Linked DNA regions of Variovorax paradoxus. The main gene of each other region encodes a partner of the protein of the gene in region 2 in a complex. Links are inferred from orthologs where the notes say so. Each region holds a gene or a part of one and is shown on either strand. Other genes may lie near its edges.

Region 1 (16,313 bases), 3.9 Mb from region 2 along the record:
GGTAGACCCGCGACTGCAGTTTTGGTTGCACTCTTGACCGGGGCGGATGCCACCGGCGGCGCAGCAGACTTTGCAGGCTTGACGGGCTTCTTTGCAACGGTCGCGGCCTTGGCCGATGGCGTTGCTGGCTTCTTTGAAGCGCTTTTTGGTTTCGGGGCCGGAGCTTTTGCAGCGGAAGAAATCTTTTTTGCCGCGGGTACAGCCGGCTTTGCAGCCACCGCTTTCCTGGCGGTGGACTTGGTTGCTGGCATTGCCTTGGCGGCGGGTTTCTTCACGGTGACTGGCTCCTTGAACGAACTGGAACGCGCTTTCACTGGGTGTCTCCTCCCAAGGGAACCACTGCGGGGGTTGAGGCCCGCCGGCTCCACATGTCGGAGTGCTCGCAGTGACGAACCCCGGGGTTATACCCCCGAAAGCCCGCCAGAAACTTGCGGCGCCCCGTGCCATAAGCCACATCTCGCCCTTAAAACGAAAGCGTGGCCGCCGGAACAGGCGCGCGATTGTATAGAGAACTCGAAATGGAAGGGAGATGTACCTGCAAACCGCTTACGTCCGTTAGCATCGCCGGCGTTGCCGGAGGGGGCAACAAGACCTGCCGAGCTGAACAAGCGGGTGCGGGTCGATTCGATCATTCCTACAAAAGAGAAGAAATCTTGAGCAAAAAAGCAGTTTTGGGCACGCTGGCCGCCGCCATCGCCGTTGCCTATGGTGGCAGCACGTGGTGGGCCGGCACGAAAGTCAAGTCCAGCTACGAAGCCGCCCTGGAGGAGTTGCCGAAGCAGACCGCGCTGGTGCGCGTGATCGATCGCAAATATGAGAGCGGCTTCTTCGGCGCAGTGAGCACCGTGACCTTCGAATTCGGATGCGCGGCCGATGCCGCCGCCACGGCGCCCGCTGCCGTCAAGTCGGCCGAGAAGGATGAAGAAGACGACGAAGACGGCGATACCGATGCCGGCAGCACGCCGTTCAAGCCGGTGCGCATCACCGTTCGCGACACCATCCGCCACGGCCCGATTGCCGGCGGCACCCTGGCCGCAGCCACCATCGACAGCGAACTGGTGCTGGACGTCAAGGGCCAAGCCGCCGCCGAAAAGTTCTTCGGCAAGGCCAAGCCCCTGACGGCGCACACCAAGGTGGCGTTCAACGGCGCCTACGCAACCGACCTGACCGTGGCACCGGTCAAGCTGGCCGAAGAAGGCAAGGGACAGTTCGCCTGGCAAGGCGCGCAAATGCGCGCCGAGATGAACGGCGCCCGTACCCAGGTGAACTACAGCCTGGCGATGCCGGGCCTGGACGTGACCGACACCCGCACCGGCGTCACCCTGAAAATGGGCAAGCTGGCCGGCAAGGCCGACATGAACAAGAGCGAAGGCTGGATCCTGGCCACGGGCAAGACCGAAGCCCGGCTCGACAGCTTCGAGTTCGCAGCGCCCAAGGGCTTTGGCGCCGGCGCCGAGGGCAAGGCCCTCCCCACCGTGCTGCTGCAGAACGTCGACATGATTGCCGATGCCAACATCAAGGACGGGCTCTACGAGTCGATCGGCACCATCAAGGGCACCGGCAAGGTCGGCGAGACGAAGATCGACAAGTTCGAGATGACCAGCGGCGGACGCCGCATTCACGCCGCCGGCTACAAGAAGCTGGCCGATGCCTGGATGCAGTCGGCCGCCATCAACGGCTGCGGCAAGGGCGGCAGCAAGGCCGCGCAAGCCGCCATGCAGACGCTCATGGAGCAGCTCGGCCCTGATCTCAAGGCCATGGCCAAGTACAACCCCGAACTCGGCCTGGACAAGATGCTGGTCGAAATCGGCGGCAAGCGCGGCGAAATCAGCTACACGGCCGGCATGGTCGGCGTAACCGACGAAGACCTGAAAGATCCGGGCATGGCGCTCTTGATGAAGCGCGGCGTGCTCAAGGCCAGCGTGCGGCTGCCGATGCAATGGCTGGAGCAGATTGCCGCCACCGGCGCCGAGAGCGGCCAGTTGCCTCCGCCTGAAATGGTGGCGGGGCTGGTCGAACAGGGCGAGGGCATGGGCTTCGTCAAGCGCGACGGCACCGACATCACCAGCCAGGTCGAGTACAGCGAAGGCAGCCTGAAGGTCAACGGCAAGCCGCTCGGCGGCATGGGCAAGTAAGCAGCCCCCGCTGAAACAAAAAAAAGGCGCTGCCCTTTCGGGGCAGCGCCTTTTTTTTATGTCGGATGGCCCGTCACACGAGGCACTGCTCGAGTCCCTGCTCGAGGATTTCGCGCGGCAGCTCGATGCCGATGAACACCATGCGGCTCTGGCGCACTTCGTCCTTGCCCCACTCCGGGCCCAGGTCGCTGCCCATCAGCTGGTGCACGCCCTGGAAGATCACCTTGCGCTCGGTGCCCTTCATGCTCAGCACGCCCTTGTAGCGCAGCATGCGCGGTCCGTAGATGTTGACGATGGCACCCAGGAAATCTTCCAGCTTGGCCGGATCGAACGGACGGTCGGCCTTGTAGACGAAGCTCTTGACGTCGTCGTCCGTGTGGTGATGGTGGCCGTGGCCCTCGTGCTTGTGCGAGGGATGGTCGCAATGCTCGCCATGGGCGTGGTCATGGTCGTGATGGTCGTGGTCGTCTTCCTTGAGGAAGTCTGGGTCGATGTCGAGCTTGGCGTTCAGGTTGAAGCCGCGCAGGTCGAAGATGTCCTTCAGCGGCACGTCGCCGAAATGCGCCTTCTGCTGGGGCGCGCGCGGGTTCATGTGCTTCAGGCGATGAATCAGCGCATCGGTTTCCTCGGCCGACACCAGTTCGCTCTTGCTGATGAAGATCTGGTCGGCAAAGCCCACCTGGCGGCGCGCTTCCTGGCGGTCGTTGAGCTGCTGCGGCGCGTGCTTGGCATCGACCAGCGTCAGAATGGAGTCGAGCAGATAGCTCTCGGCAATCTCGTCGTCCATGAAGAAGGTCTGCGCCACGGGGCCGGGGTCGGCCAGGCCGGTGGTCTCGATCACCACGCGATCGAAGTCGAGCAGGCCCTGGCGCTTCTTGGCTGCGAGCAGCTGCAGCGCTTCGCGCAGGTCTTCGCGGATGGTGCAGCAGACGCAGCCGTTGCTCATCTGGATGATCTGCTCCTTCGATTCGGTCACGAGAATGTCGCTGTCGATGTTCTCTTCGCCGAACTCGTTCTCGATCACCGCGATCTTCTGGCCGTGGGCTTCCGTCAGGATGCGCTTGAGCAGCGTGGTCTTGCCCGAGCCTAGAAAGCCGGTGAGGATGGTGGCGGGAATAAGGGCCATGGTGTGCTCCGGAAGCGGAAAACAGGGAAGAAAAAAACTTGGCAGGCAGTTTAGCCAATGCCACTCAGTTGCGTTGGCGCAGGGTCAAGCCGGCTTTTTCACCACCACCAGCCCCTTGAGGTATTCGCCCTCCGGAAACTCGATGGTCATCGGATGATCGGGTGCCGCGCCCAGGCGTTCGGCGATGTAGCCGTCCACTTGGGCGTCGATGCCCGCCGAAGCCACGATCTTGTGAAAAAGGTCGGCACTGATGCCGCCCGAGCACGAAAAAGTCAGCAGCACGCCGCCGGGCTCCAGCAGCTTGAGCGCCAGGCGGTTGATGTCCTTGTAGGCGCGGGCCGCGCGCTCGGCATGGGCGGCGGTGGGCGCGAACTTCGGCGGGTCGAGCACGATGGCGTCGAAAGTGCGGCCCTGTTCGATGAACTCGCGCAGCACGGTATTGACGTTGGCGTCCAGAAATTCCGTCTTCAGGCCCGAGCCCTCGCCACCGCCGAAGCCGTTCAGCGCCAGATTGGCCCGCGCTTTCTCGAGCGCCGGCTGCGACGAATCGACCGACAGCAGCTCGGCCCCCTCCAATGCGCCGGCCGCTTGCAGGCCCGCGAGCGCCGCCACCGTGAAGCCGCCGGTGTAGCAAAAGCAGTTGAGCACGCGCCGAAAGCGCCGGTGCTGCGCCAGTTCGGCAAAGCGCTGGCGGCTGTCGCGCTGGTCGAGGTAGAAGCCGGTCTTGTGGCCGGTCGCGATGTCGAGCGAGAGCTTCCAGCCGTGCTCGCGAATCGTGATTTCAGTCGAGCCCTCCCCGCGCAGCCAGCCCGTGACCGGCTTCAGGCCTTCGCGCTCGCGCCCGCTGGCATCGGAGCGCTCGTAGAGCTTCTGCAGGCCGGTCGCCGCGAGCAGCGCGTCGGCAATGGCGGCCTTCCAGCGCTCGACACCGGCCGACAGGAACTGCGCCACCAGCGTGTCGCCGTAGCGGTCGACGATCAGGCCCGGCAGCCCGTCGGCCTCGCCGTGCACCAGCCGCACGCCGTCGCTCTGCAGATCGAAAAGCGCCCGGCCGGCCACCGCGCGGGCGCACACCGACGCCAGGAACGCGGCATCGATGCGCTGCGTTTCGACAAAGCTCCAGGCCCGCGCGCGGATCTTGGAGATGGGGCTGAAGGCGGCCCAGGCCAGGAACACGCCCTCGTGCGATTCCACGCGCACCGTTTCGCCGGAATCGGCGCCGCCGCGTGCAATGGCGGATTCGAAGATCCAGGGGTGGCGGCGCTGCAGCGAGCGCTCTTTGCCGGGCTTGAGTCGGAGGGTTTTCATTTGTTGTGGGTGTCGTCTTTTTTGGGCTTGGCCCGTGCACTTTTTTCAGCGCGTGTCTGCGCATCCGTGCTCTCGGGCCGGGCCTGCGCGCGCGGATGAGCCGCGTCATAGGCCTTGGCCAGGTGCTGAAAATCCAGCCGGGTATAGATCTGCGTGGTGGCAATGTTGGCGTGGCCGAGCAGCTCTTGCACGGCCCGCAGGTCGCTGCTCGACTGGAGCACGTGGCTCGCGAACGAATGCCGCAGCATGTGCGGATGCACCGGCGCCGCGAGACCGGCCTTGAAGCTGCGCTCACGCAACAGCTTCCACACTGCATGCGACGAAAGCCGCAGGCCCTTGGTGTTGATGAAGAGCGCCGCCGCGCCTGCCGGGTCGCGCAGGCCGGCGGTCGCCAGCGCCGGGCAGTCGCCGCGCACCGCGAGCCAGTCGCGCAGCGCCTCGGCCGCCTTGCCGCCGATCGGCACCAGGCGCCGCTTGCTGCCCTTGCCGAGCACGTTGGCCTCCATCGCATCGAGATCGACCCAACCGAGCGCCTTGTTGCTGGCCTGCGCATCGAGGCCCGTGAGCTCGCTCACACGCAGGCCGCAGCCGTAGAGCACTTCGACGATGGCGCTGTCGCGCGCCTCGGTCCAGGGATCGGCCTCGGGGTCGTACAGCTCCGCGAGCTGCACTGCGTCGTCGACCGCCAGCGCCTTGGGCAGCGGCCGTGCGGCCTTGGGCGCATGCACGTCCGTCACGGGGTTGGAAACCACCAGCCCCTCGTTGCCGAGCCAGCGGTAGAAGCTGCGCCAGCATGAGAGCACCAGCGCAATGCCGCGCGGCTCGCGCCCCGCGCCGTGCAGCTGCGCCATCCAGCGCCGGATGTGCGCGGTCTGCACGCGGTCGAGCGGAAGCCCGGCCTCGGCGGCGTTGGCCGCGAGCGCTTGCAGATGGATGGCGTAAAGCTCGACCGTGCGCGCCGCCAGCCGGCGTTCGACACGCACATGCTCCAGGTACTTTTCGACCCAGCGCGTGTCGATGGTCTTCTCAGTGGAGGTAGCCATTGAACGCATTGTTCACGACAGCCAAAGGCTCGCGCAATGCGCCCTTGAAAACCATGCCCCAGCGCTGCCAGCAGCGCGTGCTGGCAGCGGCGTACTGAACGTCGAAGTCCTTGTCGAAACCGCCGGCCCGCACCAGCCGCTCCACGCGCCACAGGTGATAGGGCTCCGACACCACGATCACGCTGTGAATGCCCGCCGCCTGCAGCATCGGGCGCGACATCGCCAGGTTCAGGCGGGTGGAAGTCGACGCCGGCTCCAGCAGCAGCGGCCCGGCATAGCCTTCGGCGCGCGCATGCTGCTGCATGACCTCGGCTTCGACGCGGCCGTCCTCCTTGTCGACCCCGCCCGACAGCACCAGCTGCTTCACGCGGCCCGCGTTGGCCAGCGCAATACCGGTGTCGACCCGGCCGGTGAGGCATGGGTTCGGCTTGCCGTCGAGGTAGGCCCGGTTGCCCAGGATCAGCGCGGCATCGGCTGCGCGCCGGGGCGGGTTGTCGAGTGTTTCGACCGCGCGCTGCCAGATGACGGCCGCAATGGCCAGGTACGTCAGCAGCCCGCCAAGCAGCACCGTCCACAGCACGGGCCGCACCGCGGCCCGCCAGGACCGGTGCCGCCCGCTCAAGGCCGCAGCCGCGACAGCGCGCCCGAAGCCAGTTCGGCGATGCGCTCGAGAAAGTCGGTGCCCATTTCGGCGTTGAAGCGCTGGGCGTCCGGCGAGGCCAGCACCAGCAGCCCGAAGGCCGGCGATTCGGCATCGGGCCGCAGCGGAATCAGCGCAATCGACATCGCGCCCGCCGGCTCGGGCAGCCACTTGGCCGCCTCGAATCCCGAATTAAGCCCGCAGTAGGGCGAAGTGAGCGAGGTGGCCAGCGCCTTCACGTCGTCGCTCACCCACTGGGCGTACGCCTCGTTGAGGTAATCGGCGCCGCAGTCCCACACCTTGATGGCGGTTTGCGGCACCAGGAACAGCGACTGCAGGTCGACCGCGATGCGGTACGGCAGGCTGCGCGGGTCGCGCGTGGTCAAGAGGCCCTTGGTCCAGCGCTGCAGGCGGTCGGCAATGACCACGTTTTCGGTGCCGTGGCGCACCATGTCCATCAGGCGATGCTCCAGCGCCTTGATTTTTTCGCGCAGCATCTCGGCCTGGCGCTCCTGCAGGCTCACGGCGCGGTTGCCGTGCGGGCTGGTGAGCTGCACCTGCGCCAGCAACTGCGCGTGCCGCTCGAAAAAGTCGGGCGTGTTCGCCAGGTAGTTGGCGATGTCGTCTTCGGTGATCGGGTTCATGGCGTCGTCGTCGTTGTTTCTGAAGTTGGTCATGGCAGCTCGGGCACCTCGATGTCCCCCTCGAAAACCGTGGTGGCCGGGCCCGTCATGAGCACGGGGTGCCCCTCGCCCTCCCAGCCGATGGTGAGCACGCCGCCGTGCGTTTGCACGTCGACCCGGCTGTCGAGCAGGCCCAGTCGAATGCCCGCCACCACCGCGGCACAGGCGCCGGTGCCGCAGGCCAGCGTTTCGCCGGCGCCGCGCTCGAACACCCGCAGCTTGACGTGCGTGCGGTCGACCACCTGCATGAAGCCGGCATTCACCCGCTGCGGAAAACGCGGATGGTGCTCGATCTGCGGGCCCTGCCTGGCCACTGGGGCGGTTTCGACGTCGTCGACCACCTGCACCGCGTGCGGGTTGCCCATCGACAGAACCGCCACCGAGACAATCGCCGAATCGGCATGCGTGCCAAGGGCCAGGTGCCAGGTGTGCCACGCGCCCGTCGGCTGCGGGTCGAGCCCCGCGGTGTCGAAAGGCACGCGGGCCGGCTCGAAAACCGGCGGCCCCATGTCGACCGTGACCCGGCCGTCTTCGTTCATGCGCGGCTCGATGACGCCCGACAGCGTTTCGACGCGCACCGCGTCCTTCTCGGTCAAGTGGTGCTCGCGCACGAAGCGCATGAAGCAGCGAGCGCCGTTGCCGCACTGCTCCACCTCGCCGCCGTCGGCGTTGTGGATCACATACTGAAAATCGACGCCCTCGGCCGCGCCCTCGGAGGGGCGCCGCACCGTGAGGATCTGGTCGGCGCCGACGCCGAAGTGGCGGTCGGCCAGAAAGCGGTATTGCGCGGCCGTGAGGCCCAGCGTGCCGCGCGTTTCGTCGAGCACGACAAAGTCGTTGCCGGCTCCCTGCATCTTGGTAAAGCGGATTCGCATCGGGCGATTATCCGCCCCCGAAAATGGCCCGGCTTGTCCAAGGCCCGGTCAGCCGCAGCGCGCGGCGACCACCAGGCCTTGCGGATCGACATCGACAGTGAGCCTCGCCGGGTCGCCCGGCGGCGGCAACGGCGTGCCGGCCGCCGAGCTGCGCGCGGATTTGGAACCGGTGCGGGTGCGCATTTCTTCCAGCAGCGGCGGGTTGAACGGCCGGCCGAGCGCGTAGCGCGCCTGCCCGGCCTGGCAGGCTTCTTCGGCAGGCACCGTCACGAGGACGGGCGGCGGCGGCGCCTCGGAGGTGAGCGGGCGGAATTTAGGCTGTGCCTGGCAGCCGGCAATGAACAGCGTTGCCGCGCAAAGGCCGCCCGCCATGGCGCCGCGCGCACGCGGGGAAGAGATGAAACCGGATTGCTGAAGGATGGGCATGGTGTGTCTTGCTTCTTTCAACGGATCGTAGCGCCGGCGGTGGTCAAATCCACCCGCCATGATCAACCTGAATCGTTTCGATCTCATCTCCCTGCGGCTTTTTGTCGCGGTTGTCGATGGCGGAAGCCTGACCGCGGGCGCGGACCGATTCGGCGTTTCGCTCCCGGCGGCGAGCAAGCGCATTACCGAACTCGAGCAGCATTGCGGCATGGCGCTGCTGCAGCGGGGCCAGCGCGGCGTCACCGCCACGCCCGAAGGCCAGAGCCTGCACCGGCACGCCATCGAGGTGATTGCGCGGCTCGAGCAGCTGGTGCAGGCCGTCGACGATCTTCAATCGGGCGCCACCGGGCACCTGCGGCTGTGCGCCAATCCTTCCGCTTTCGGCGGCTTCCTGCCCAGCGTGCTGGCCGAGTACGCCCGCCGCTATCCGCACGTGGTGATCGACATGGAAGATGCCTTGAGCGAAGACGGCATTCGGGCTGTGCAGAAAGGCACGGCGGAGCTGGCGGTGATTGGCGACAACGTGCCGCACGAAGGCCTGGAGACCATCGTCTGCAATGTCGACCAGCTGGTGCTGCTGGTGCCGGCAGGCCACGCGCTGGCCGGCCAGCAGAACGCCCCCATCGTGAACGTGCTCGACCACGACCTGGTCACGCTCGCACGCAGCGCATCGCTCACGCGCAAGGTGATGGCCGCGGCTGACGCGGTCAAGCGCACACCGCGCATCCGGGTGCAGGTGCGCAGCTTCGATTCGATGTGCCGCATGGTTTCGTTCGGGCTTGGCCTGGCGATCTTGCCGCGCGCGGCCGCCGCGCTCTATGCCCAGGCCCTCGGCCTCGTGCAGGTGGATCTCGAAGGCATCGAGATGGAACGCGTGCTGCTGCTGGCCATGCGCAGCCGCCCGGAACTCTCCGCGCCGGCGGCCGCCCTGGTTGAAATGATCGAAAGCACGGCTCCGTTCAGCGCAGCACGGCACTCTCCGACGCCTGGCGCATAAGGCGGTCGCGGTCCGCAGGCAGAAGAAAGCCCTGGGCGAACGCCTTCTCGGCGGCGGTCCGCACCGCGGCCACGTAGCCTTCATGGCTGCCATAGCGCTCCTCGAGCGACAGGCGCGGGTCGCCACTGGCAGTCCGCTCGGCACGCGTGCGTGCGAACGGCACGTACCCGCCCACGTAGTTGCACACCTGGCCTCGATGGAAGCCCTCTGCGGTAACGTTGAATCCCAGGTAGGTGCCCAGCGGCGCCATCACCAGCACCGTGGGAACCCCGTCGATCTCGTTGCCGTCGGCATCGACCTTCGGCACTTTCATCGGGATCACCTTCTTGATGACCGGCGGCACATTGGTCGGCACGCCAGAGGCTTCGGAGTGGTTGAATTGCGGCCCCCAGTCATAGTCGAACACCGGAAACGCAAAGTTCTCCGGCAGGAAGATCGAGTCCGGAATGCCGGGCACCCCGCTCGGAAAGCCCATCGCCTTCTTGTTGGCGTCGACCAGCGTCCTGGCCGCCAGCGTGGGCCAGCGGCTGGGCGGCGGCGGCGTTCCGTTCAGCACCCAATCGCGCATGGCCAGGCGCAGCACGTTGGTAATTTCGGTGTGCGGCACCGGGTTTGCCGCCAATGTGCCGCGGCCAAAGTTGTTGCCGGGGCAGCTCGCCCTAGTGCTGGCCGTGACTGCGGGCATGTGCGTGAAGCCGCCCGCGCCGCCGCCGTGGTGGCTGCTCGGCACGTAGTAGCGCCGAACGTTGCGCGGCAGCGGAATATCCGTGTCCCCCGCCGTGCCGATCCACTCGGGCGTGAGCTTCAGCGCGTACACCTCGGCCGACCCGAAATGCTCGATCACCTTCGGGCAGGTGTCGTTGGCGTTGCAACGCGAGAAGATGCTGCCAGTGGGTTGCCTTCGCACCGGGTCTGGCCAATCCACCCACCACTGCGGGCCTTCGCTGCCCTGCTGATACAGCTCCAGCACGCCGTCCGGCTGGGCCCAGCGCGAGTTGGCCGCCACCCGGCGGCCCGCGATGATCGGCCAGGCTCCGTCGTACACCTTGCGGTTGCGCTCGTCCTGGTTCAGGCCCATGAAGATGAACTGCCGCACCATGTTTCCGGACTGCGACACACCCCGCACGGCAGTGCCCTTGACCAGGCCGGCCACCGGATTGCGCGTGCCGAAATCGTCGGCCGCCTCGTAGCGGAAGAAGGTGCCCACGTCGCGGAACGCCGCCATGCCCACGCCCAACACATAGGCGTTTTGCGCCGGGTACACCACCTGGTACAGCAGGTTGGCGTCGAAGCCGTTGCGCAGGCAGATGTGCACCGGCAGATTGCCGGGCGCATTGGCCGGGTTGATGTCGATGGGCGTGCCCGGAAACGGATGGCCCGCCTCGCATTTGGCGAATGCCCAGTCGCCCGGCGCGATGGCCGGGCCATCGGTGACCACGCCGTCGACCGTTTCCTTGATGTGCGTCTTCAGCGTTGCCTGGGTCGTGTCCAACGTGGCCGGAAGGTAGGGCACGGGGTTGGTCTGCACCATCAGCGGCTGCGAGGCCGCGCCGCTGCGGTTGACGATGCGCCCGAACACCATGCCTGTGACGGCCACGCCGTTCACCTTGGCAATCGGCGCCGCCACCCAGTGATGGGTGCCCTCGGCCCGGTTGGCGGGAACGCCCGTGTTGCCCGCGTTGTCCGCCTGCCAGCCGCTGCGCAGGCCAATATCGCCCAGCTCGCGCTCGTCCACAACAATGGTGCCCTCGCCACCGCGATTGGGCACGTCATGCCAGAGAAAGCCGCTCGCACGGCTCATGTCGACCGGCTTCACCAGATTGAAGGTAGTTTCATACCGCACCTTGCCGTCTGCGTCCGCCCCCAACTTGATGTCGGTGATGACGCTGTTGTGCGGGTCGTTCGGGTCGAGCTCGCCGAACGCGCGGCCGCGAATCTGCTCGTACGGGATCGACCGCCCCGCGAGCGGCGCAACGTTGTCGATCACGATGCGAGTGACGCGGGCCTCGGCCGGCGCGGCGGCAATAACGATGGCCGCCGTGGCCGCTGCCGCGAGCCAGTGCAGGCGTGGCTGGCGCCCCGTCGGGCTTCTGGAGTGCATGCTGTCTCCTGTCTTTTTTGTGTGCGGATCCGACGGCGTCGGCGCTGTGCATCCTCACAATTCGGAGACACGCCGGCAATTCACGTCTTGTTTAGCCGGTCTTAACCGGTGGTTAAGGACTGGCTCGCACCGCAAGCTGAAAGCCGACTCACCCCGCCCGCGGCATCAGAGCGCCGTGCAATAGCAACTGACAGGCGCACAAGCCAGCTGCGCCTCCAGCGCACGCCAGGCGCCCGACGCCACCGCGCGGTCGATATGCGCCTGATGATGACTCCGAGATTCCCACGATTCGACCAGCGTGAACACGCAGGCGTTGTCGCTGCGCCCGAACAGCTGCACACCCCGGCAGCCATCCGCCGACGGCAGCGACTGTTTGACCTGGTTCATGAGCTCGGCGAATGCGGAGGCGCCCTCGGGCTTGGCTTCGAAAGTGATGATGACGTTGATCGGGTCCATGGAATTTCGCTGCTGCTTCAAAGAAAGAAAAGAAAAAGGAAGCAGGCAGGTTAGCCAGCGCCCTTCCTCGCGCCTAGGCGCGAAGCTGCGAACAAATTGCCCATGGCTGCGAAGCTTGCGCAGCCCCCATCGCCATCAGCCCGACTGCACGCGCCGCACGTATTCCGCAGGCGTTGCCTCGAACCGCCTGCGGAACGCACGGTTGAAATGCGCCGGGCTCTCGAACCCCACCTTCGCAGCCGCATCGCCGGGCCGCAGCCCCGCGCCCAGCATCAGCGTGCGCGCTTCTTCCAGGCGCAGGTCGCGAATGCAGCGCATCGGCGTGACCCCAGCCACCTCGCGAAAACTGTGCGCGAAGTGCGAAGGGCTCATGTGCACGTGGCTGGCGATTTCGGCCACCGACAGCGGCCGGCCCAGATGGCGGCGCATGAAGGCGATCGCCGTCTGTATGCGTGCCCCGGCCTTGCTGACCGCGCCCGCGCTGCGGATGGCGGCCGCGGCCTCGGAGCGCAGCAGCCGCAGCACGATCTCCTCCACGGCCAGCGGCGCGAGCGTGCGGCGGTCCACCGGGTCATCGGCCGCCAGCAGCAGACGGGTGAAGGCCTCGACCACTTCCGGCGCCACCGGGGCCGTGAAGTTCTCGGTCACGCGGGCCGGCTCGGCCGTCAGCGTGCCGCTTTCCGCCAGCGCGACGAAAGACTTGACCAACACATCGGGCGGCAGGTCGAGATGAATGGCGAGGTACGGCGCTTCAGCGCTCGCCCCGACGACCGTGCCGCGGCACGCGACCTCGGCGCCTAGCACCAGGCATTGGGTGGCGCCGTAGTCGAGCGAGCGACGGTCGCCGCCGAGGTGCGCGGTCTTGCGGCCTTGCAAGACCACCACGACGCCCGGCGTGAGGCGCTGGGTTTTCTCGTAGCGGATCGGGCGGGAGAAGCGGTAGTAGCGCAGGCCGGGGTAGATGGCATCGGTGCGGCCGTCTGCGGGGGTTCGCGCCGCGACCATGTCGCGCAGGCGGGCCCAGGCGGCCGGGATCATGGCTTCTTCGAGCTTGTTGTTGTCGTCGGCGACGGCGGGAGCTGGCATCGGCTTTGTTGAGGAGAGAAAGGAAAAGCGAAATGCGCAGGGTAGCCGGTCGGCGTGCGCCCGATGGCGGGGCGCGCTGTTGCTGGCGCTATGGAACGCAGAGGATGTTCCGTTTGCAGCGCTTCGTTCACCGCGTCCTTTGAAGCTCAGCAGCGAAAGCGTGCGGCCCCAGCGGCTATGGTGCGCGCCCTAGCACTTTCGCCTAGTGCGCCATTGAAGTTGCGAATTCCCGGTGTTGCGCATCTGAAGGTTCGCGGATGTACTGCTCACCGGCTGCTTGGGGCCCAAAGCAGAACTACGAGCTTCTCCATAGGAGACGTTCAAGGCTTCAACACCTTACCGCTGCCGAAGCCAGGCCAGAGCCCTCAAGCGCAGGCTGCCAAACGAGGTACTCGTTCCAGACCTCCCAACTGGAAGAAGCCAGCCAGATACGAGACCGCAAATCAAACCCGCCCCCGCCGAAAGATTGGCCATCTCGACGATTCGAACTACACGATTTGGATTGCCTGATAACAGCACAGGGAAGTACGCCGCAGCCGCCCCATACCCGACGACTACCCCGATTGCCGCTCCTGCCACAGCTCCGAGGGTCATTCTTGGGAACGCGGCAACCAGACAGAGCACCGAAATGCAGTACAGGAGACCAGCGACTACCGCCGGAGCACCACCAACAGCGAACGCGCCAACAATCGCAAAAGGGTGGAGAGCAAATGTCAGTGACTCTCTCGAGTCGGACGCTGACGCGGTCATAAGAAGTCCGAGCAAGGGGCCAAGAATGACAAAAAAACCAATCGACTGGGCTGCGTGAATGAGCTTTGGCTTACCTGAAAAGATGGGTGTCTTTGGCGGAGTGCGCCGACTAGAAGAATCCGGTCTCCAACTGCTGCTGGCGCCGAAGTCCGCGCCACATACCTCGCACGACGTGGCATCCAGAGCAACCTGCGCATCACAGTTCGGGCAGTACATATGGTTTATCGGGCGTGAGTCCGGTTGTGGCCGCAAGCGGAGGGCCTATTTGGGCAACCGTCCGGTGTCCATAAGGAATCCCACGAAATCATCGTGAAGGCCTTCGCCGATCTTGCTCCCATGTTCATCAACCACGTAGAGGCGCCCTTTCTCGGCGAGAGCCGTTCCGCCATCCATGGCAACCAGGAACGAATGCCCGAGACCACGAAAGCACTCCGACAGGACCTTTGCCAGAGTTTCTCTCGCTACTCCAGCGGCGGCTAGGGCGCGCTGAATCTCGCGATACGGCTTCTCGTCCTCTACCCAGACAAGGTCGGATTGCGGGTCGGTGAGGGCTTCCGACGCGGTTGTCGACCACACTTCCAATGCCCTTGCCATGTCTTCAAACAGGTCGTCCTTTGTAGCCATAAGATCCATGCGAATTGATGCCGATGCGAACGTCCGGCGTTGGCCGATTTGTTTCAGGTGATGCGGCGCACCATGTGCCGGCGACGGCATTCGTCGCACCCAATGCGATGGCCTGCCGCTCCGCCTCGGCCAGCAGGTGGCTGCCCAGGCCCGAGCCGCGCACGTCGGCTTCGACAAACAGTGTTTCGATGTTGAGCCAGTAGAGAAAAACAAAGCTCCGCACCCCGCCCAGCAATCGGCCATTCCCGTCCCTGGCGTTGAGCCGGATGTACTGCTGCTCGGGATACTCGCCGTCGAAGCCATAGTTGTAGTGGCGCAGCTTGCGGCCGAGCTCGCCGGAGCGGAGTTCTTCCGGCGTGGCGGCGGTGATGCTGTTGTTTTCCATGTGGGAGAAGGGTAACGGAGCCGCGCCGCGCCCCGGTTGGGCGTGTGGCCGAATTCCGACTCACGGCCGATGCGTGCCCCAACCCTGGAATGTGTAGTAGATGTTCATTGTTTCCTCGTGAGAGTCCGCCCAGAATACCCAGACGCAATGGCCCCGGCCGAAGATCTTCTCAGAGAGCTCGCGCACGGGGTTTCCGTCAGGGCCAGCCGGAACGCACGAGGGCAACCAGTCACCCGCGACATCCGGATTGGGATGCATCCAGATCTCGTAGAGGTCGCCTGATGGCCGGTGCGTTTGCGTCGACATTTGGGGAAAAGGAGGCGTGACTCCGGGCGCTGGCTGTGACGGACTGCAGCCGGCACGAGCGTGCCCGCAAGGCATATCTGAAGGAAAATTGTAGAGCCGTGACGGACTTCCGGCCTTGGCCGAATTTTGCCCCACGGCACGACCGGCTGTTTGTGGCCGCGGTTTGGCGATATGCCCGCTCCGAGGTTCTCTCGGCCTCAACGGCTATTGATTGGTGATGGTCAACAGGCCCTCACGGCGCAGACGGTCGACTTCATCGACGAACTGCGAGTACTTGCGGCTGGACGAGGCTGGATGTGCCCAAACGCCTTCACCTGCACCGAACAGGCTCAGTCGCCTAGAGGTGAGCGACACGTAGCTATTCGGGGGAAAGCCAAGCTTCTTGCAGACGTCCCAGTTCACGTCCGTAGCCTTCCACGCAACATGGCGCGCCGGATCCCAGCGGAGCTGGGCTAGGGGCAGGCCAACAACCTCGACGTCCGCATGCAAGTCGGTGAAATCGAGCATGAGAGTTTCGGTATCTTCCTGCGCGGCAATCCAAGCGTCGAGTTCCCGCTTCCGGTCCGCACCAAGCTGGTCCGTCGCCATCGGTTTGACCCAGAGCGACGAGCTCCGCTTGCCGCCTCGCACCACGACGCGTCTCAGCACCGTCTCTGCCCCGACGATCATGGCATCTGGCGAGCTGGTTTCCTCGAAGGTCACGTCATGAAGCACGGCGCCTGGGTAGATGGCAAAGTTGCCTTCAATCGTGCAACGAGAGAATGTGCAGCGCTTGACAGTTACAGCGGATTCCGGAGGACGCCCGGGCCCGATGACCGACTGAGTCAACCGGGCATTCACCAAATTCAGGTCGACCAGCGTGGGCGCCTCGGAAAAGAGTCCATTTAAGCTCGGAAGGAACTGGAAGTTGTCCATGCGGCTGGCGGTTTCGTTCTTGCGGAATGTCCGCTCTTAGGCGAATTTTGACGTGGCGTCGACCGACCGCTCTTGGCCGTTCTGTATCCTTACAGGCTCAGCGCGGCCGAACATGACATCGGAGCGCAGTGCGTACTTGACGCCCTTCAGGACCTCGGCACCCTCGTGTATGCGAGGATATGCGACCAGTCGCTGCTCCATCAATGACTTGGTCCTCAAGGGCATCCCACATCTCGCACCAACCTCCATCAGGAACCAGATGAGCTTTGTGCGGTAGGCCGTCGGTTCCGTCGTGGATAGTTGCGCCGCAATGGCAGTTGATTTTCATAATTTAATGGCGCCGTTGAGCATGACTTCCGGCAGTTCTTTTCACGCGCTTTTGAGAGAGGGCATGAAATCCTTGGCGACTGGGCGAAAGTCTGCTCTTGGCCGCTAGTCGTCACCGGCCTTTGGTGCG
Region 2 (10,309 bases):
GTCATGGCCGAAGTGAGGCTGGTGCCGGTCGAGACCTCCTGCTGGATCTTGGCCGTGGCGTCGCTGTACACGGTGTTGCCCGATGCGCCGCCGACCGAGTCGAGCGCTTCGACCAGCGGGACACCGGCGGCGAACATGGTGGCGAGGGTGCGGGTCCAGCGGGCGATGCAGGATTTTTCGATCAGGGTGCCGAAGATCGGCACGCGCAGCAGCGCGCGGTCCATGACCCGCTGCACTTTTTCGTTGCGCTTCCAGGCCTGCAGGAAGAAGTAGGTGCCGCCGCCGATCACGCCGAAGATCAGCCACCAGTACGAGACGAAGAATTCGCTCATGCCCATCACGAAGAGCGTCGGCGCCGGCAGATCGGCGCCGAAGGAGGTGAACACCTGCTTGAAGGCCGGAATCACGAAGATCATGATGATGGCCACCACGACGAACGCGACCACGACCACGGACGTCGGATACATCAGCGCCGATTTGATCTTCGACTTGATCGCCTCGGTCTTTTCCATGTAGGTGGCAAGACGGTCCAGCAGATCTTCCAGGATACCGGCCGCTTCACCGGCTTCCACCAGATTGCAATAGAGGTTGTCGAAATACTTCGGAAACTTGCGGAAGGCCGCCGACAGCGAGGTTCCGGTTTCCACATCGCTGCGGATGTCGTTCAGGAGCTTGGCAACACTGGGGTTGGCATTGCCCCGGCCGACGATGTCGAACGACTGCAGCAGCGGCACGCCGGCCTTCATCATGGTTGCGAGCTGGCGCGTGAAGATCGCGATGTCCTTGGGCTTGATGGACTTGCCCGAGCGCATGCGGCGCTTCTTGATCTTGGATGCAAGAACGCCCTGGCGCCGCAAAGCCGCCTGCACCTGGTTCTCGCCGGCGGCCCGAAGCTCGCCGCGCACCAGCTTGCCGTTGCGGTCCTTGCCTTCCCACTCGTAGACAAATTCCTTGAGCGTGTTTGAAGTGCGGGTGGATGCCACTGTTGCCATTCGATCTCCGATTTCTTGCAGTGTGTTCGTTATTCGTTGGTGACCGCCACCACTTCTTCGAGTGAGGTGAGCCCTTGCATGACTTTTCTGAGCCCGGACTGCCGCAGCGAGCGAACGCCTTCGGCCTCGGACTGGCGAGCAATGTCCAGTGCGCTGCCGTCGCGCAGGATGATCGCCTGGATGGTTTCCGAGATCGGCATCACCTGGTAGATGCCGACCCGGCCCTTGTAGCCGCTGCTGCACGCCGAGCAGCCCACCGGCCGGTAGGGCTTCCAGGAGCCGTCGAGCTCTTCTTCCTTGAAGCCCGCATCGAGCAAGGCCTGGCGCGGCACGTCGGCCGGCATGCGGCACACGTGGCACAACCGGCGCGCCAGCCGCTGCGCGGTGATCAGGATGACGCTGGAGGCGATGTTGAACGGCGCAATGCCCATGTTCCGCATCCGCGTGAGCGTGGTCGGCGCATCGTTGGTGTGCAGCGTGGAGAGCACCAGGTGGCCTGTTTGCGCAGCCTTGATCGAGATGTCGGCGGTTTCGAGGTCCCGGATTTCACCGACCATGATGATGTCGGGATCCTGGCGCAGGAAGGCGCGCAGCGCGGCGGCGAACGTCAGCCCGGCCCGTTCGTTCACGTTGACCTGGTTCACGCCCGGCAGGTTGATTTCCGACGGGTCTTCGGCCGTGGCGATGTTGACGCCGGGCTGGTTCAGCAGGTTCAGGCAGGTGTAGAGCGACACGGTCTTGCCCGAACCGGTGGGGCCGGTGACCAGCACCATGCCATAGGGACGGCCGATGGCACGCAGCAACCGCTCCTTCTCGTCGGCGTCGTAGCCGAGCGCGTCGATGCCCAGGCGCGCGCTGCTCGGGTCGAGAATACGGATCACGATCTTCTCGCCGAACAGCGTGGGCAGCGTGCTGACGCGGAAGTCGATGACGCGGTCGGGGCCGATCTTGAGCTTCATGCGGCCGTCTTGCGGCACCCGCTTTTCGGAGATGTCGAGCCGCGAAATCACCTTGATCCGCGAAGCCAGCTTGTCCTTGATGAGCGTCGGGGGGCTTGCGATCTCGCGCAACTCGCCGTCGATGCGGAAGCGCACGCGGTAGTTGTGCTCGTAGGGCTCGAAGTGGATGTCCGACGCCCGCATGCTGACGCCGTCGAGCAGCATCTTGTGCAGGAAGCGCACGACCGGCGCATCTTCGACTTCGGCGACAGCCGCCTGTTCGTTGGTATCGCCCGATGTATCCGCCGTGACGTCGTCGAACTCGAAGTCCCCACCGCCGACGATGTTGTTGAGGGTTTCCGACGCGCTGACGGCGGCGGCCTCGATCATGCGCGACAGCTTGTCGTATTCGGCAATGACCCAGTCCACGCCCATCTGGGACGCAAACTTGATTTTTTCCACCGCCTGCTGGTCCGAGGGGTCGGCTGTTGCAACAATGAGACGGTTGTTGCGCTTGCTGAGCACCACGATGCGGTAGGCGAGGCACAGCTTGGGGTCGAGCAGGTCTTTCGGCAGGCGCTGGTGGTCGATGGCGTCAAGATCCAGCAGCGGGGCGCCGAAGGCGGACGAAAGCGTGTGGGCCAGATCCGCGGCCGAGACGGCGCCACTGCCGGTCAGCTCGGCGATGAAGCTGGTGCGGCCGCTGAGCGACTTTTGATAGATGTCTTCCGCAATCTTCGCGGGAAGCTTGCCGGCCGAGACCAAGGCGCGCGCAAGTCCCGGGAGGGCGATTTGCGTATTTTCTTTAACAGGAAGTTCGGCGGCAGCCATTCAGCGAAATTGCAAGAGATGTGAAAAAATGCTTCACGATCATCGCTGAACGCCCTCGCCATGTAAATCGCTACGCAGCAACAGGCATGGGCATTATTGGTGCCAGCCGAAAAGACTGGTCGGGGTGAGAGGATTCGAACCTCCGGCCTCTACGTCCCGAACGTAGCGCTCTACCAGGCTAAGCTACACCCCGATTGGTTGCAAAAAAAGAGAAGTCGTCCTTGCCAACTCTTGTGAGGTGTTCAGGCACGTCGCTCAAGCAACTGAGCCGCCAATTGTAGCAAACCGTCGGCATGCGAATTGGACGGAAAGTCGCGCAAGGCGTGAATCGCGCGTTTTGCCTCGTCGGCCGCGGCGGCGCGCGATGCGTCCAGCGCCCCGGTGCTGTGGACGATTTCCACGATCTTGCCCAATTGGGCCGTATCGCCCGCCTCGATGGCTGCGCGCACCAGGCTGCTCTGGTCGGCATTGCCGCGCCGCATGGCGAAGATCAGCGGCAATGTGGTCTTGCCTTCGCGCAGGTCGTCGCCCACGTTCTTGCCGGTTTCGTGGGCGTCGCCGGCGTAGTCGAGCACGTCGTCGATCACCTGGAACGCCGTGCCAAGGGCCTGGCCATAGGTCGCGCAGGCTTCCTCGACTTCGGGCGTCGCGCCTGCCAGCACGGCGGCGAGCCGCGTGCTGGCTTCGAAGAGCTTGGCGGTTTTCGAGCGGATCACGCGCAAGTAGGCGGCTTCGTCCAGCGAAGCGTCGTGCATGTTCATCAGCTGGAGCACCTCGCCTTCCGCGATCACGTTCGTCGCCTCGGCCAGGATCTGCATGATGCGCATGTTGTTTGCATCCAACATCATCTGGAAGGCGCGCGAGTACAGGAAGTCGCCGACCAGCACGCTGGCCGGATTTCCGAACGATTCGTTGGCAGTCGGGCGGCCACGCCGCAGGGTCGACTCGTCGACAACGTCGTCGTGCAGCAAGGTGGCCGTGTGGATGAACTCCACGACCGCCGCCAGATTGAAGCGCTGCTCGCCCGTGTAGCCCAGGGCGCCCGACATGAGAAGCAGGAGCGCGGGGCGCAGGCGTTTGCCGCCGGCGGAAATGATGTACTTCGAGACCTGGCTCACCAGGGGCACGCCTGTATCGAGGCGCCGCGCAATCACACGGTCGACTTCGACCATGTCGCCGGCAATCAAATCCAGCACGGTGGCGGTGGGGGAGGTATCGGCGGCGTGAACTGGCAAAGCGTTTGCGCGCGGCGCGTCTGAATGCGAAAGGTGCGGCGGCACAAGGCCGGAAGGCGCAGATTATAGGGATGCGCGGGTGCCTTCCGGCTTGGCTTCGGCCCGAAACCATGTTAGCGCGCGCAAACCGTGCTAGAATCTAAGGCTCTGCGGAATTCGCCGTAGAGCTCATATTCCCAAGAGGTTCACATGTACGCGGTCATAAAAACCGGCGGCAAGCAGTATCGCGTTGCTTCCGGCGAAAAAATTAAAGTAGAACAGATTGCTGCGGATGTAGGCCAGGAAATCGTGATCGATCAGGTTCTCGCAGTCGGCAACGGCAGCGAAATCAAGGTCGGTACGCCCCTGGTGTCCGGCGCAACGGTGACAGTCACGGTACTGTCGCACGGCAAGCACGACAAGGTTCACATCTTCAAGATGCGTCGTCGCAAGCACTATCAGAAACGTCAAGGCCATCGCCAGCAGTTCACGGAACTGCAAATCGGCGCGATCGCCGGCTAAGGAGAACATTCCATGGCACAGAAAAAAGGCGGCGGCTCAACGCGAAACGGGCGCGACTCCAAGCCCAAGATGCTCGGCGTTAAGGCTTTCGGCGGCGAACTGATCAGCGCAGGCTCGATCATCGTGCGCCAGCGCGGCACCCGGTTCCACCCCGGCGTGAATGTCGGCGTGGGCAAGGACCACACGCTGTTTGCACTGGTCGACGGCCATGTGTCGTTCGGCGTCAAGGGCGCAATGAACAAGCACATGGTCAACGTGACCCCGGCGTAAGTCGAGTCACTTCGATCAGCTCGAAGCCCCGCTTTGCCGGGGCTTCTTCATTTGTACACTGGATACCCCATGAAGTTCGTCGACGAAGCCTTCATCGACATCGCCGCCGGCGATGGCGGCAACGGCTGCGTGTCGTTCCGTCATGAAAAATACAAGGAATTCGGCGGTCCCAACGGCGGCGACGGTGGCCGCGGCGGCCACGTCTACGCGGTGGCCGATTCCAACCTCAACACCCTGGTCGACTTTCGCTACTCGCGCCGCCATGAGGCCAAGCGCGGCGAGCACGGCATGGGCTCCGACATGTTCGGCGCCGCGGGCCACGACATCACGCTCAGAATGCCGGTCGGCACCATCATTTCCGACGCCGAAACGGGCGAGGTGCTGTACGAGTTGTTGACCGAAGGCGAGGTCGTCACCATCGCCAAGGGCGGAGACGGCGGCTTCGGCAACATGCGCTTCAAGAGCGCCATCAACCGCGCGCCTCGTCAGAAGACGCCGGGCTGGCCGGGCGAGAAGAAGAGTCTCAAGCTCGAGCTCAAGGTGCTCGCCGATGTGGGGCTGCTCGGCATGCCCAACGCAGGCAAGTCGACTTTGATCAGCGCCATTTCGAACGCACGCCCGCGCATTGCGGACTACCCGTTCACCACGCTGCATCCGAATCTTGGCGTGGTGCGCGTCGGTCCTGAGCAGAGCTTCGTCGTGGCGGACCTTCCGGGCCTGATCGAAGGCGCGTCGGAAGGTGCGGGGTTGGGCCATTTGTTCCTGCGCCACCTCCAGCGCACGCGCCTGCTGCTGCACGTGATCGATCTGGCGCCCTTCGACGATGCCGTCGACCCGGTCGCACAGGCAAAGGCCATCATCGGCGAACTGAAGAAGTACGACGCCGCGCTTTACGAGAAGCCGCGCTGGCTCGTGCTCAACAAGCTCGACATGGTGCCTGAAGACGAACGTTCGGCGCGCGTCAAGGATTTCGTGAAGCGCATGCGTTTCAAGGGGCCCGTGTTCGAGATCTCCGCGCTCACGCGGGAAGGCTGCGAGCACCTGGTGCAAGCGGTCTATCAGCACATCAAGGCGCAGCAGGTGGCGGAACAGGTTCCGGCCGAGGTCGATCCGCGCTTTGTCGAATTGCCGCCGCCGGATCCCAGCTGAGTACCTCGCGGCATCGATACCGATGCAGCGGGCTTCCTAGACAGCAGAACACGCAGTATTCACGACCGCTACAGCTCAAATGACCTCGAATTCCGGATCCACTGCCTTGCGGGACGCCCGCCGAATCGTCGTCAAGGTGGGCTCGAGCCTCGTGACCAACGAAGGGCGGGGTCTGGACGAGGGCGCCATCGGCGAATGGTGCCGCCAGCTTGCGGCCCTCGTGCGCGACGGGCGAGAGGTCGTGATGGTGTCGAGCGGTGCCATCGCCGAAGGCATGAAGCGCCTCGGCTGGCGCACCCGGCCGCACGAGATTCACGAACTCCAGGCCGCTGCGGCGGTCGGGCAGATGGGCCTGGCCCAGATGTACGAGACCAAGCTGCGCGAGAACGAAATGGGCAGCGCGCAGGTGCTGCTGACCCATGCCGACCTCGCCGACCGCGAGCGCTACCTCAATGCGCGCTCGACGCTCGTCACGCTGCTCAGGCTCGGCGTGGTGCCGGTCATCAACGAGAACGACACCGTCGTCAACGACGAGATCAAGTTCGGCGACAACGACACGCTCGGTGCACTGGTGGCCAACCTGGTCGAAGCCGATGCGCTGGTCATCCTCACCGATCAAAAGGGGCTCTTCACGGCCGATCCGCGCAAGGACCCGGACGCCAAGTTCGTGCACGAGGCGGCGGCAGGCGATCCGGCGCTCGAAGCCATGGCGGGCGGGGCGGGCTCCAGCCTCGGCCGCGGCGGCATGATCACGAAGATTCTGGCGGCCAAGCGCGCTGCGGGGTCCGGCGCTTCCACCGTGATTGCCTGGGGCCGCGAGCCCGACGCATTGCTGCGCCTGACGCGCGGTGAATCCATCGGCACCCTGCTCGTTGCCCAGACCGCCAAGCACCAGGCCCGAAAGCGCTGGATGGCCGACCATCTGCAGCTGCGGGGTGCCGTCACCGTCGACGCCGGCGCGGCGGCCAAGGTGCGGGCCGAAGGCAAGAGCCTGCTGCCGATCGGCATGACGGGCGTGTCGGGCGAGTTTTCGCGGGGCGACGTGATCGCCGTGCGCGACACCGAGGGGGTGGAACTGGCCCGCGGCCTGGCCAACTACTCGAGCATGGAAGCCCGCCTGCTGTGCCGCAAGCCCTCGTCCGAGTTCGAGCGTTTGCTGGGCTATGTGGCGGAGCCCGAAATGGTCCACCGCGACAACATGGTGCTGATGCCCAGCTGATCAAAAAAAACGGGGCCGCGAGGCCCCGTCGTTTTACTGCACTTCGCGAATCGGGTTGCGCAGGTTCTGAACCATGTCCCCGACCGAATTGCGCGGCGCATTGCCTCGGCACAGCGCCTGGGTCGACAGCGCCTTGGCGTAGAGCGAATTCAGATCGTTGATGCGTTTCCACTCCGGCGTCTTCGTTTCCTGCCAGGAGCCATTGTTGTAGCGGGCGTAGTTCTTCAATTCCGCGGTCGAGCAGCGTACGCCCTCATAGGACGCATTGACGGCGCCGCCGTTGCGGTTTTGGGTCACCACCACATAGCGCACGATGCCGTCCCCTGTGATGGCAATGGTGCGGGGGTCGATGCCGAACTTCAGGCTCATGTAGGGCGGCATCTCGATCGGCAGCAGACGGCTCTCGCTGAAGGCCGGCGGCGGGGGGGCTTTGGTTTCCTCCCACTCGGCATCCGCCTCGGTCCGCTTGGCGGCCGGCGGCATGCCGGCCTGCGCCCAGTCGGGGTTGTCGGTGTCGTGCTTGCCCGATGCGCACCCGGCGAGCAGGGCGGCGACACACGCGAGAAGCAAGGCGCGCTCAGCGTTGCGACGGAAAGAAGGGCGCTTTGTTGTTGGGAGAGGAAGATTCATCGCTCACGGAAGGAAGGTCGGGATGCGGGTCGAAACTGCCGCCGGGCGGCAGGTCCAGGCCTGCGGGTGCGCCGCCGTCTGGCGTGTGGCGCTCGAACTCTCGGGCGCGCACGTTGCTGCGCAGGAAGCGGTTGCGGAAATCCTGCCGCGGCAGGTAGCGAGCGAGCTCGGTCAGTGCCATCTCGTAGACGCCGCGTTTGAATTCCACGACCACATCGAGCGGCACCCAGTAGTCGTGCCATCGCCAGGCGTCGAACTCGGGGTGGTCGGTCGCGCGCAGGTTCAAGTCCCAGTCGTGACCGATCAATTGCAGCAAATACCAGATTTGCTTCTGGCCCTTGTAGTGGCCCCGTGCGTCACGGCGAATGAACCGATCCGGCACCTCGTAGCGCAACCAGTCACGGGTACGGGCCACGATGCGCACGTGCTCCGGATGGAGCCCGACTTCCTCGTGCAGTTCCCGAAACATGGCTTGCTCGGGACTTTCGCCGCGGTCTATGCCGCCTTGCGGAAACTGCCAGGAATGCGTGCGTATGCGTTTGCCCCAGAAAACCTGGTTTCTCTGGTTGAGCAGGATGATGCCGACGTTGGGCCTGAAGCCGTCCCGGTCGAGCATAATCAAACCCCAATTTTTGAACTGAGTCGATTATGCATGCCGGGTTGCACACGGCAAGCGACCGACGCCAGGCTCTCAGGGTCTCCCCGGGGGAGTTGTCCCCCACATCCCAACTTCGAATTCAGCGAGTCCATCGCCACGATCCCGATGAAAGCTTCCCGATTTTTTGTCTCCACCCTCAAGGAAGCACCCGCCGACGCCGAGGTCGCGAGCCATCGGCTCATGATGCGCGCCGGCATGATCAAGAAGCTCGGCACCGGTATCTATACCTACATGCCGATGGGACTGCGCGTGATCCGCAAGGTCGAGGCGATCGTGCGCGAGGAAATGAACCGCGCCGGTGCCGTCGAGATGGCAATGCCGGTGGTTCAGCCCGCCGAGTTCTGGCAAGAGACCGGCCGCTTCGACAAGATGGGCCCCGAGCTGCTGCGCATCAAGGACCGGCATGACCGTGACTTCGTGGTCCAGCCGACGAGCGAAGAAGTGGTCACCGACATCGCGCGGCAGGAAATCCGCAGCTACAAGCAGCTGCCGAAGAATTTCTACCAGATCCAGACCAAGTTCCGCGACGAGCGCCGTCCGCGCTTCGGCCTCATGCGTGGGCGCGAGTTCATCATGAAGGATGCCTACAGCTTCGACCGCGACCTCGATGCCGCCAAGGCCAGCTATCAGCTCATGGCCGATGCCTATCGCCGCATCTTCGACCGCTTCGGCCTGCGCTACCGCGCCGTGGCGGCCGACAGCGGCGCCATCGGCGGCGACCTGAGCGAAGAGTTCCAGGTGATTGCCGCCACCGGCGAAGACGCCATCGTCTATTGCCCGGGCAGCGACTACGCCGCCAACATGGAAAAGGCCGAAGCCTTGGCTCCGGCCGGGCCACGCCCTGCACCCGCCAAGGCGCTCGAAAAGACGCCGACCCCCGGCAAGGCCACCTGCGCCGAGGTTGCCGAGCTGCTCGGCGTGCCGCTCTCGACCACCATCAAGTCGCTGGTGCTCGCCTCCGACATCGTCGATGAGGCTGGCAACCTGAAGGGTTCGCAGGTCTGGCTGCTGCTTTTGCGCGGCGACCACGACATGAACGAGATCAAGGTCGGCAAGGTGCCCGGCCTGGACAAGAGCTTCCGCTTTGCGACCCTCGCAGAAATCGATGAGCACTTCGGCTGCAAGCCCGGCTACCTCGGGCCGCTGAACCTCAAGAAGCCGGTCAAGCTGGTGGCCGACCGCGAAGCAGCCGTGCTGGCCGACTGGATCACCGGTGCCAATGAAGTCGATTTCCACATGACCGGCGTCAACTGGGGCCGCGACCTGCCCGAGCCCGACTTGGTGGCCGACATCCGCAACGTGGTGGCGGGCGACGCCTCGCCCGACGGCAAGGGCGTGCTGGCCATCGAGCGCGGAATCGAGGTCGGCCACGTGTTCGTGCTCGGCACCAAGTACAGCAAGGACATGAACGCCACCTACCTCGACGAAGGCGGCAAGCCGCAGTTCCTCGAGATGGGTTGCTACGGCATCGGCATCACGCGCCTGCCGGCCGCCGCCATCGAACAGAACCACGACGAGCGCGGCATCATCTGGCCGGACGCACTGGCGCCGTTCACCGTGGTGGTCTGCCCGATCGGCATGGACCGCAGCCCCGAGGTCAAGGTGGCCGCTGAAGCGCTCTACGAGCAACTGCTCGCATCCGGCGTCGACGTGCTGCTGGACGACCGCGGCGAACGCCCCGGCGCGATGTTCGCTGATTGGGAACTGATCGGCGTGCCGCACCGCGTGGTCATTTCCGACCGCGGCCTGAAGGAAGGCCAACTCGAATACCAGCATCGCCGCGACACGGCGGCCACCAAGGTGCCCGCGGCCGGCATCGCCGAATTCATCACCGGCAAGCTCGCGAAATGAGCCCGGAGGGCGGCCTCTCGCGACGCCGGTGCCTG

Evidence for each region.
Region 1: the proteins of QFZ42_RS02190 (region 2) and dapF are in contact, whole or in part, in a solved structure (PDB 5YGU), measured with the Escherichia coli proteins. The link is inferred for Variovorax paradoxus from one-to-one orthologs.

The regions. Positions count from the first base shown.
Region 1 is NZ_JAUSXG010000001.1:4,341,739-4,358,051, forward strand. The notes cover bases 5,869-8,801. They hold dapF (diaminopimelate epimerase), read right to left. Parts: upstream 7,811-8,801; coding sequence 6,926-7,810; downstream 5,869-6,925. Other genes in these bases: QFZ42_RS20860 (YdcF family protein), read right to left, coding at 5,869-6,201; QFZ42_RS20865 (DUF484 family protein), read right to left, coding at 6,231-6,929; QFZ42_RS20875 (hypothetical protein), read right to left, coding at 7,859-8,236; QFZ42_RS20880 (LysR family transcriptional regulator), read left to right, coding at 8,295-8,801. Also shown: RNA polymerase-binding protein DksA, read right to left, coding at 1-251; QFZ42_RS20840 (YdgA family protein), read left to right, coding at 654-2,135; QFZ42_RS20845 (CobW family GTP-binding protein), read right to left, coding at 2,209-3,261; QFZ42_RS20850 (class I SAM-dependent rRNA methyltransferase), read right to left, coding at 3,346-4,569; QFZ42_RS20855 (tyrosine recombinase XerC), read right to left, coding at 4,566-5,612; more of QFZ42_RS20860, read right to left, coding at 5,596-5,868; more of QFZ42_RS20880, read left to right, coding at 8,802-9,233; QFZ42_RS20885 (alpha/beta hydrolase domain-containing protein), read right to left, coding at 9,196-11,334; QFZ42_RS20890 (putative quinol monooxygenase), read right to left, coding at 11,500-11,790; QFZ42_RS20895 (AraC family transcriptional regulator), read right to left, coding at 11,926-12,876; QFZ42_RS20900 (hypothetical protein), read right to left, coding at 13,888-14,250; QFZ42_RS20905 (GNAT family N-acetyltransferase), read right to left, coding at 14,225-14,635; QFZ42_RS20910 (hypothetical protein), read right to left, coding at 15,146-15,856; QFZ42_RS20915 (hypothetical protein), read right to left, coding at 16,296-16,313. UniProt on the Escherichia coli protein: Involved in the succinylase branch of the L-lysine biosynthesis and in the biosynthesis of the pentapeptide incorporated in the peptidoglycan moiety. Catalyzes the stereoinversion of LL-2,6-diaminopimelate (L,L-DAP) to meso-diaminopimelate (meso-DAP).
Region 2 is NZ_JAUSXG010000001.1:458,140-468,448, forward strand. The notes cover bases 6,548-9,381. They hold QFZ42_RS02190 (RNA pyrophosphohydrolase), read right to left. Parts: upstream 8,382-9,381; coding sequence 7,713-8,381; downstream 6,548-7,712. Other genes in these bases: proB (glutamate 5-kinase), read left to right, coding at 6,548-7,135; QFZ42_RS02185 (CNP1-like family protein), read right to left, coding at 7,169-7,705; QFZ42_RS02195 (proline--tRNA ligase), read left to right, coding at 8,529-9,381. In the rest of the region: QFZ42_RS02145 (type II secretion system F family protein), read right to left, coding at 1-992; type IV-A pilus assembly ATPase PilB, read right to left, coding at 1,022-2,761; QFZ42_RS02160 (polyprenyl synthetase family protein), read right to left, coding at 3,004-3,996; rplU (50S ribosomal protein L21), read left to right, coding at 4,186-4,497; rpmA (50S ribosomal protein L27), read left to right, coding at 4,510-4,767; Obg family GTPase CgtA, read left to right, coding at 4,837-5,916; more of proB, read left to right, coding at 5,996-6,547; more of QFZ42_RS02195, read left to right, coding at 9,382-10,274; QFZ42_RS02200 (lytic transglycosylase domain-containing protein), read left to right, coding at 10,271-10,309. UniProt on the Escherichia coli protein: Master regulator of 5'-end-dependent mRNA decay.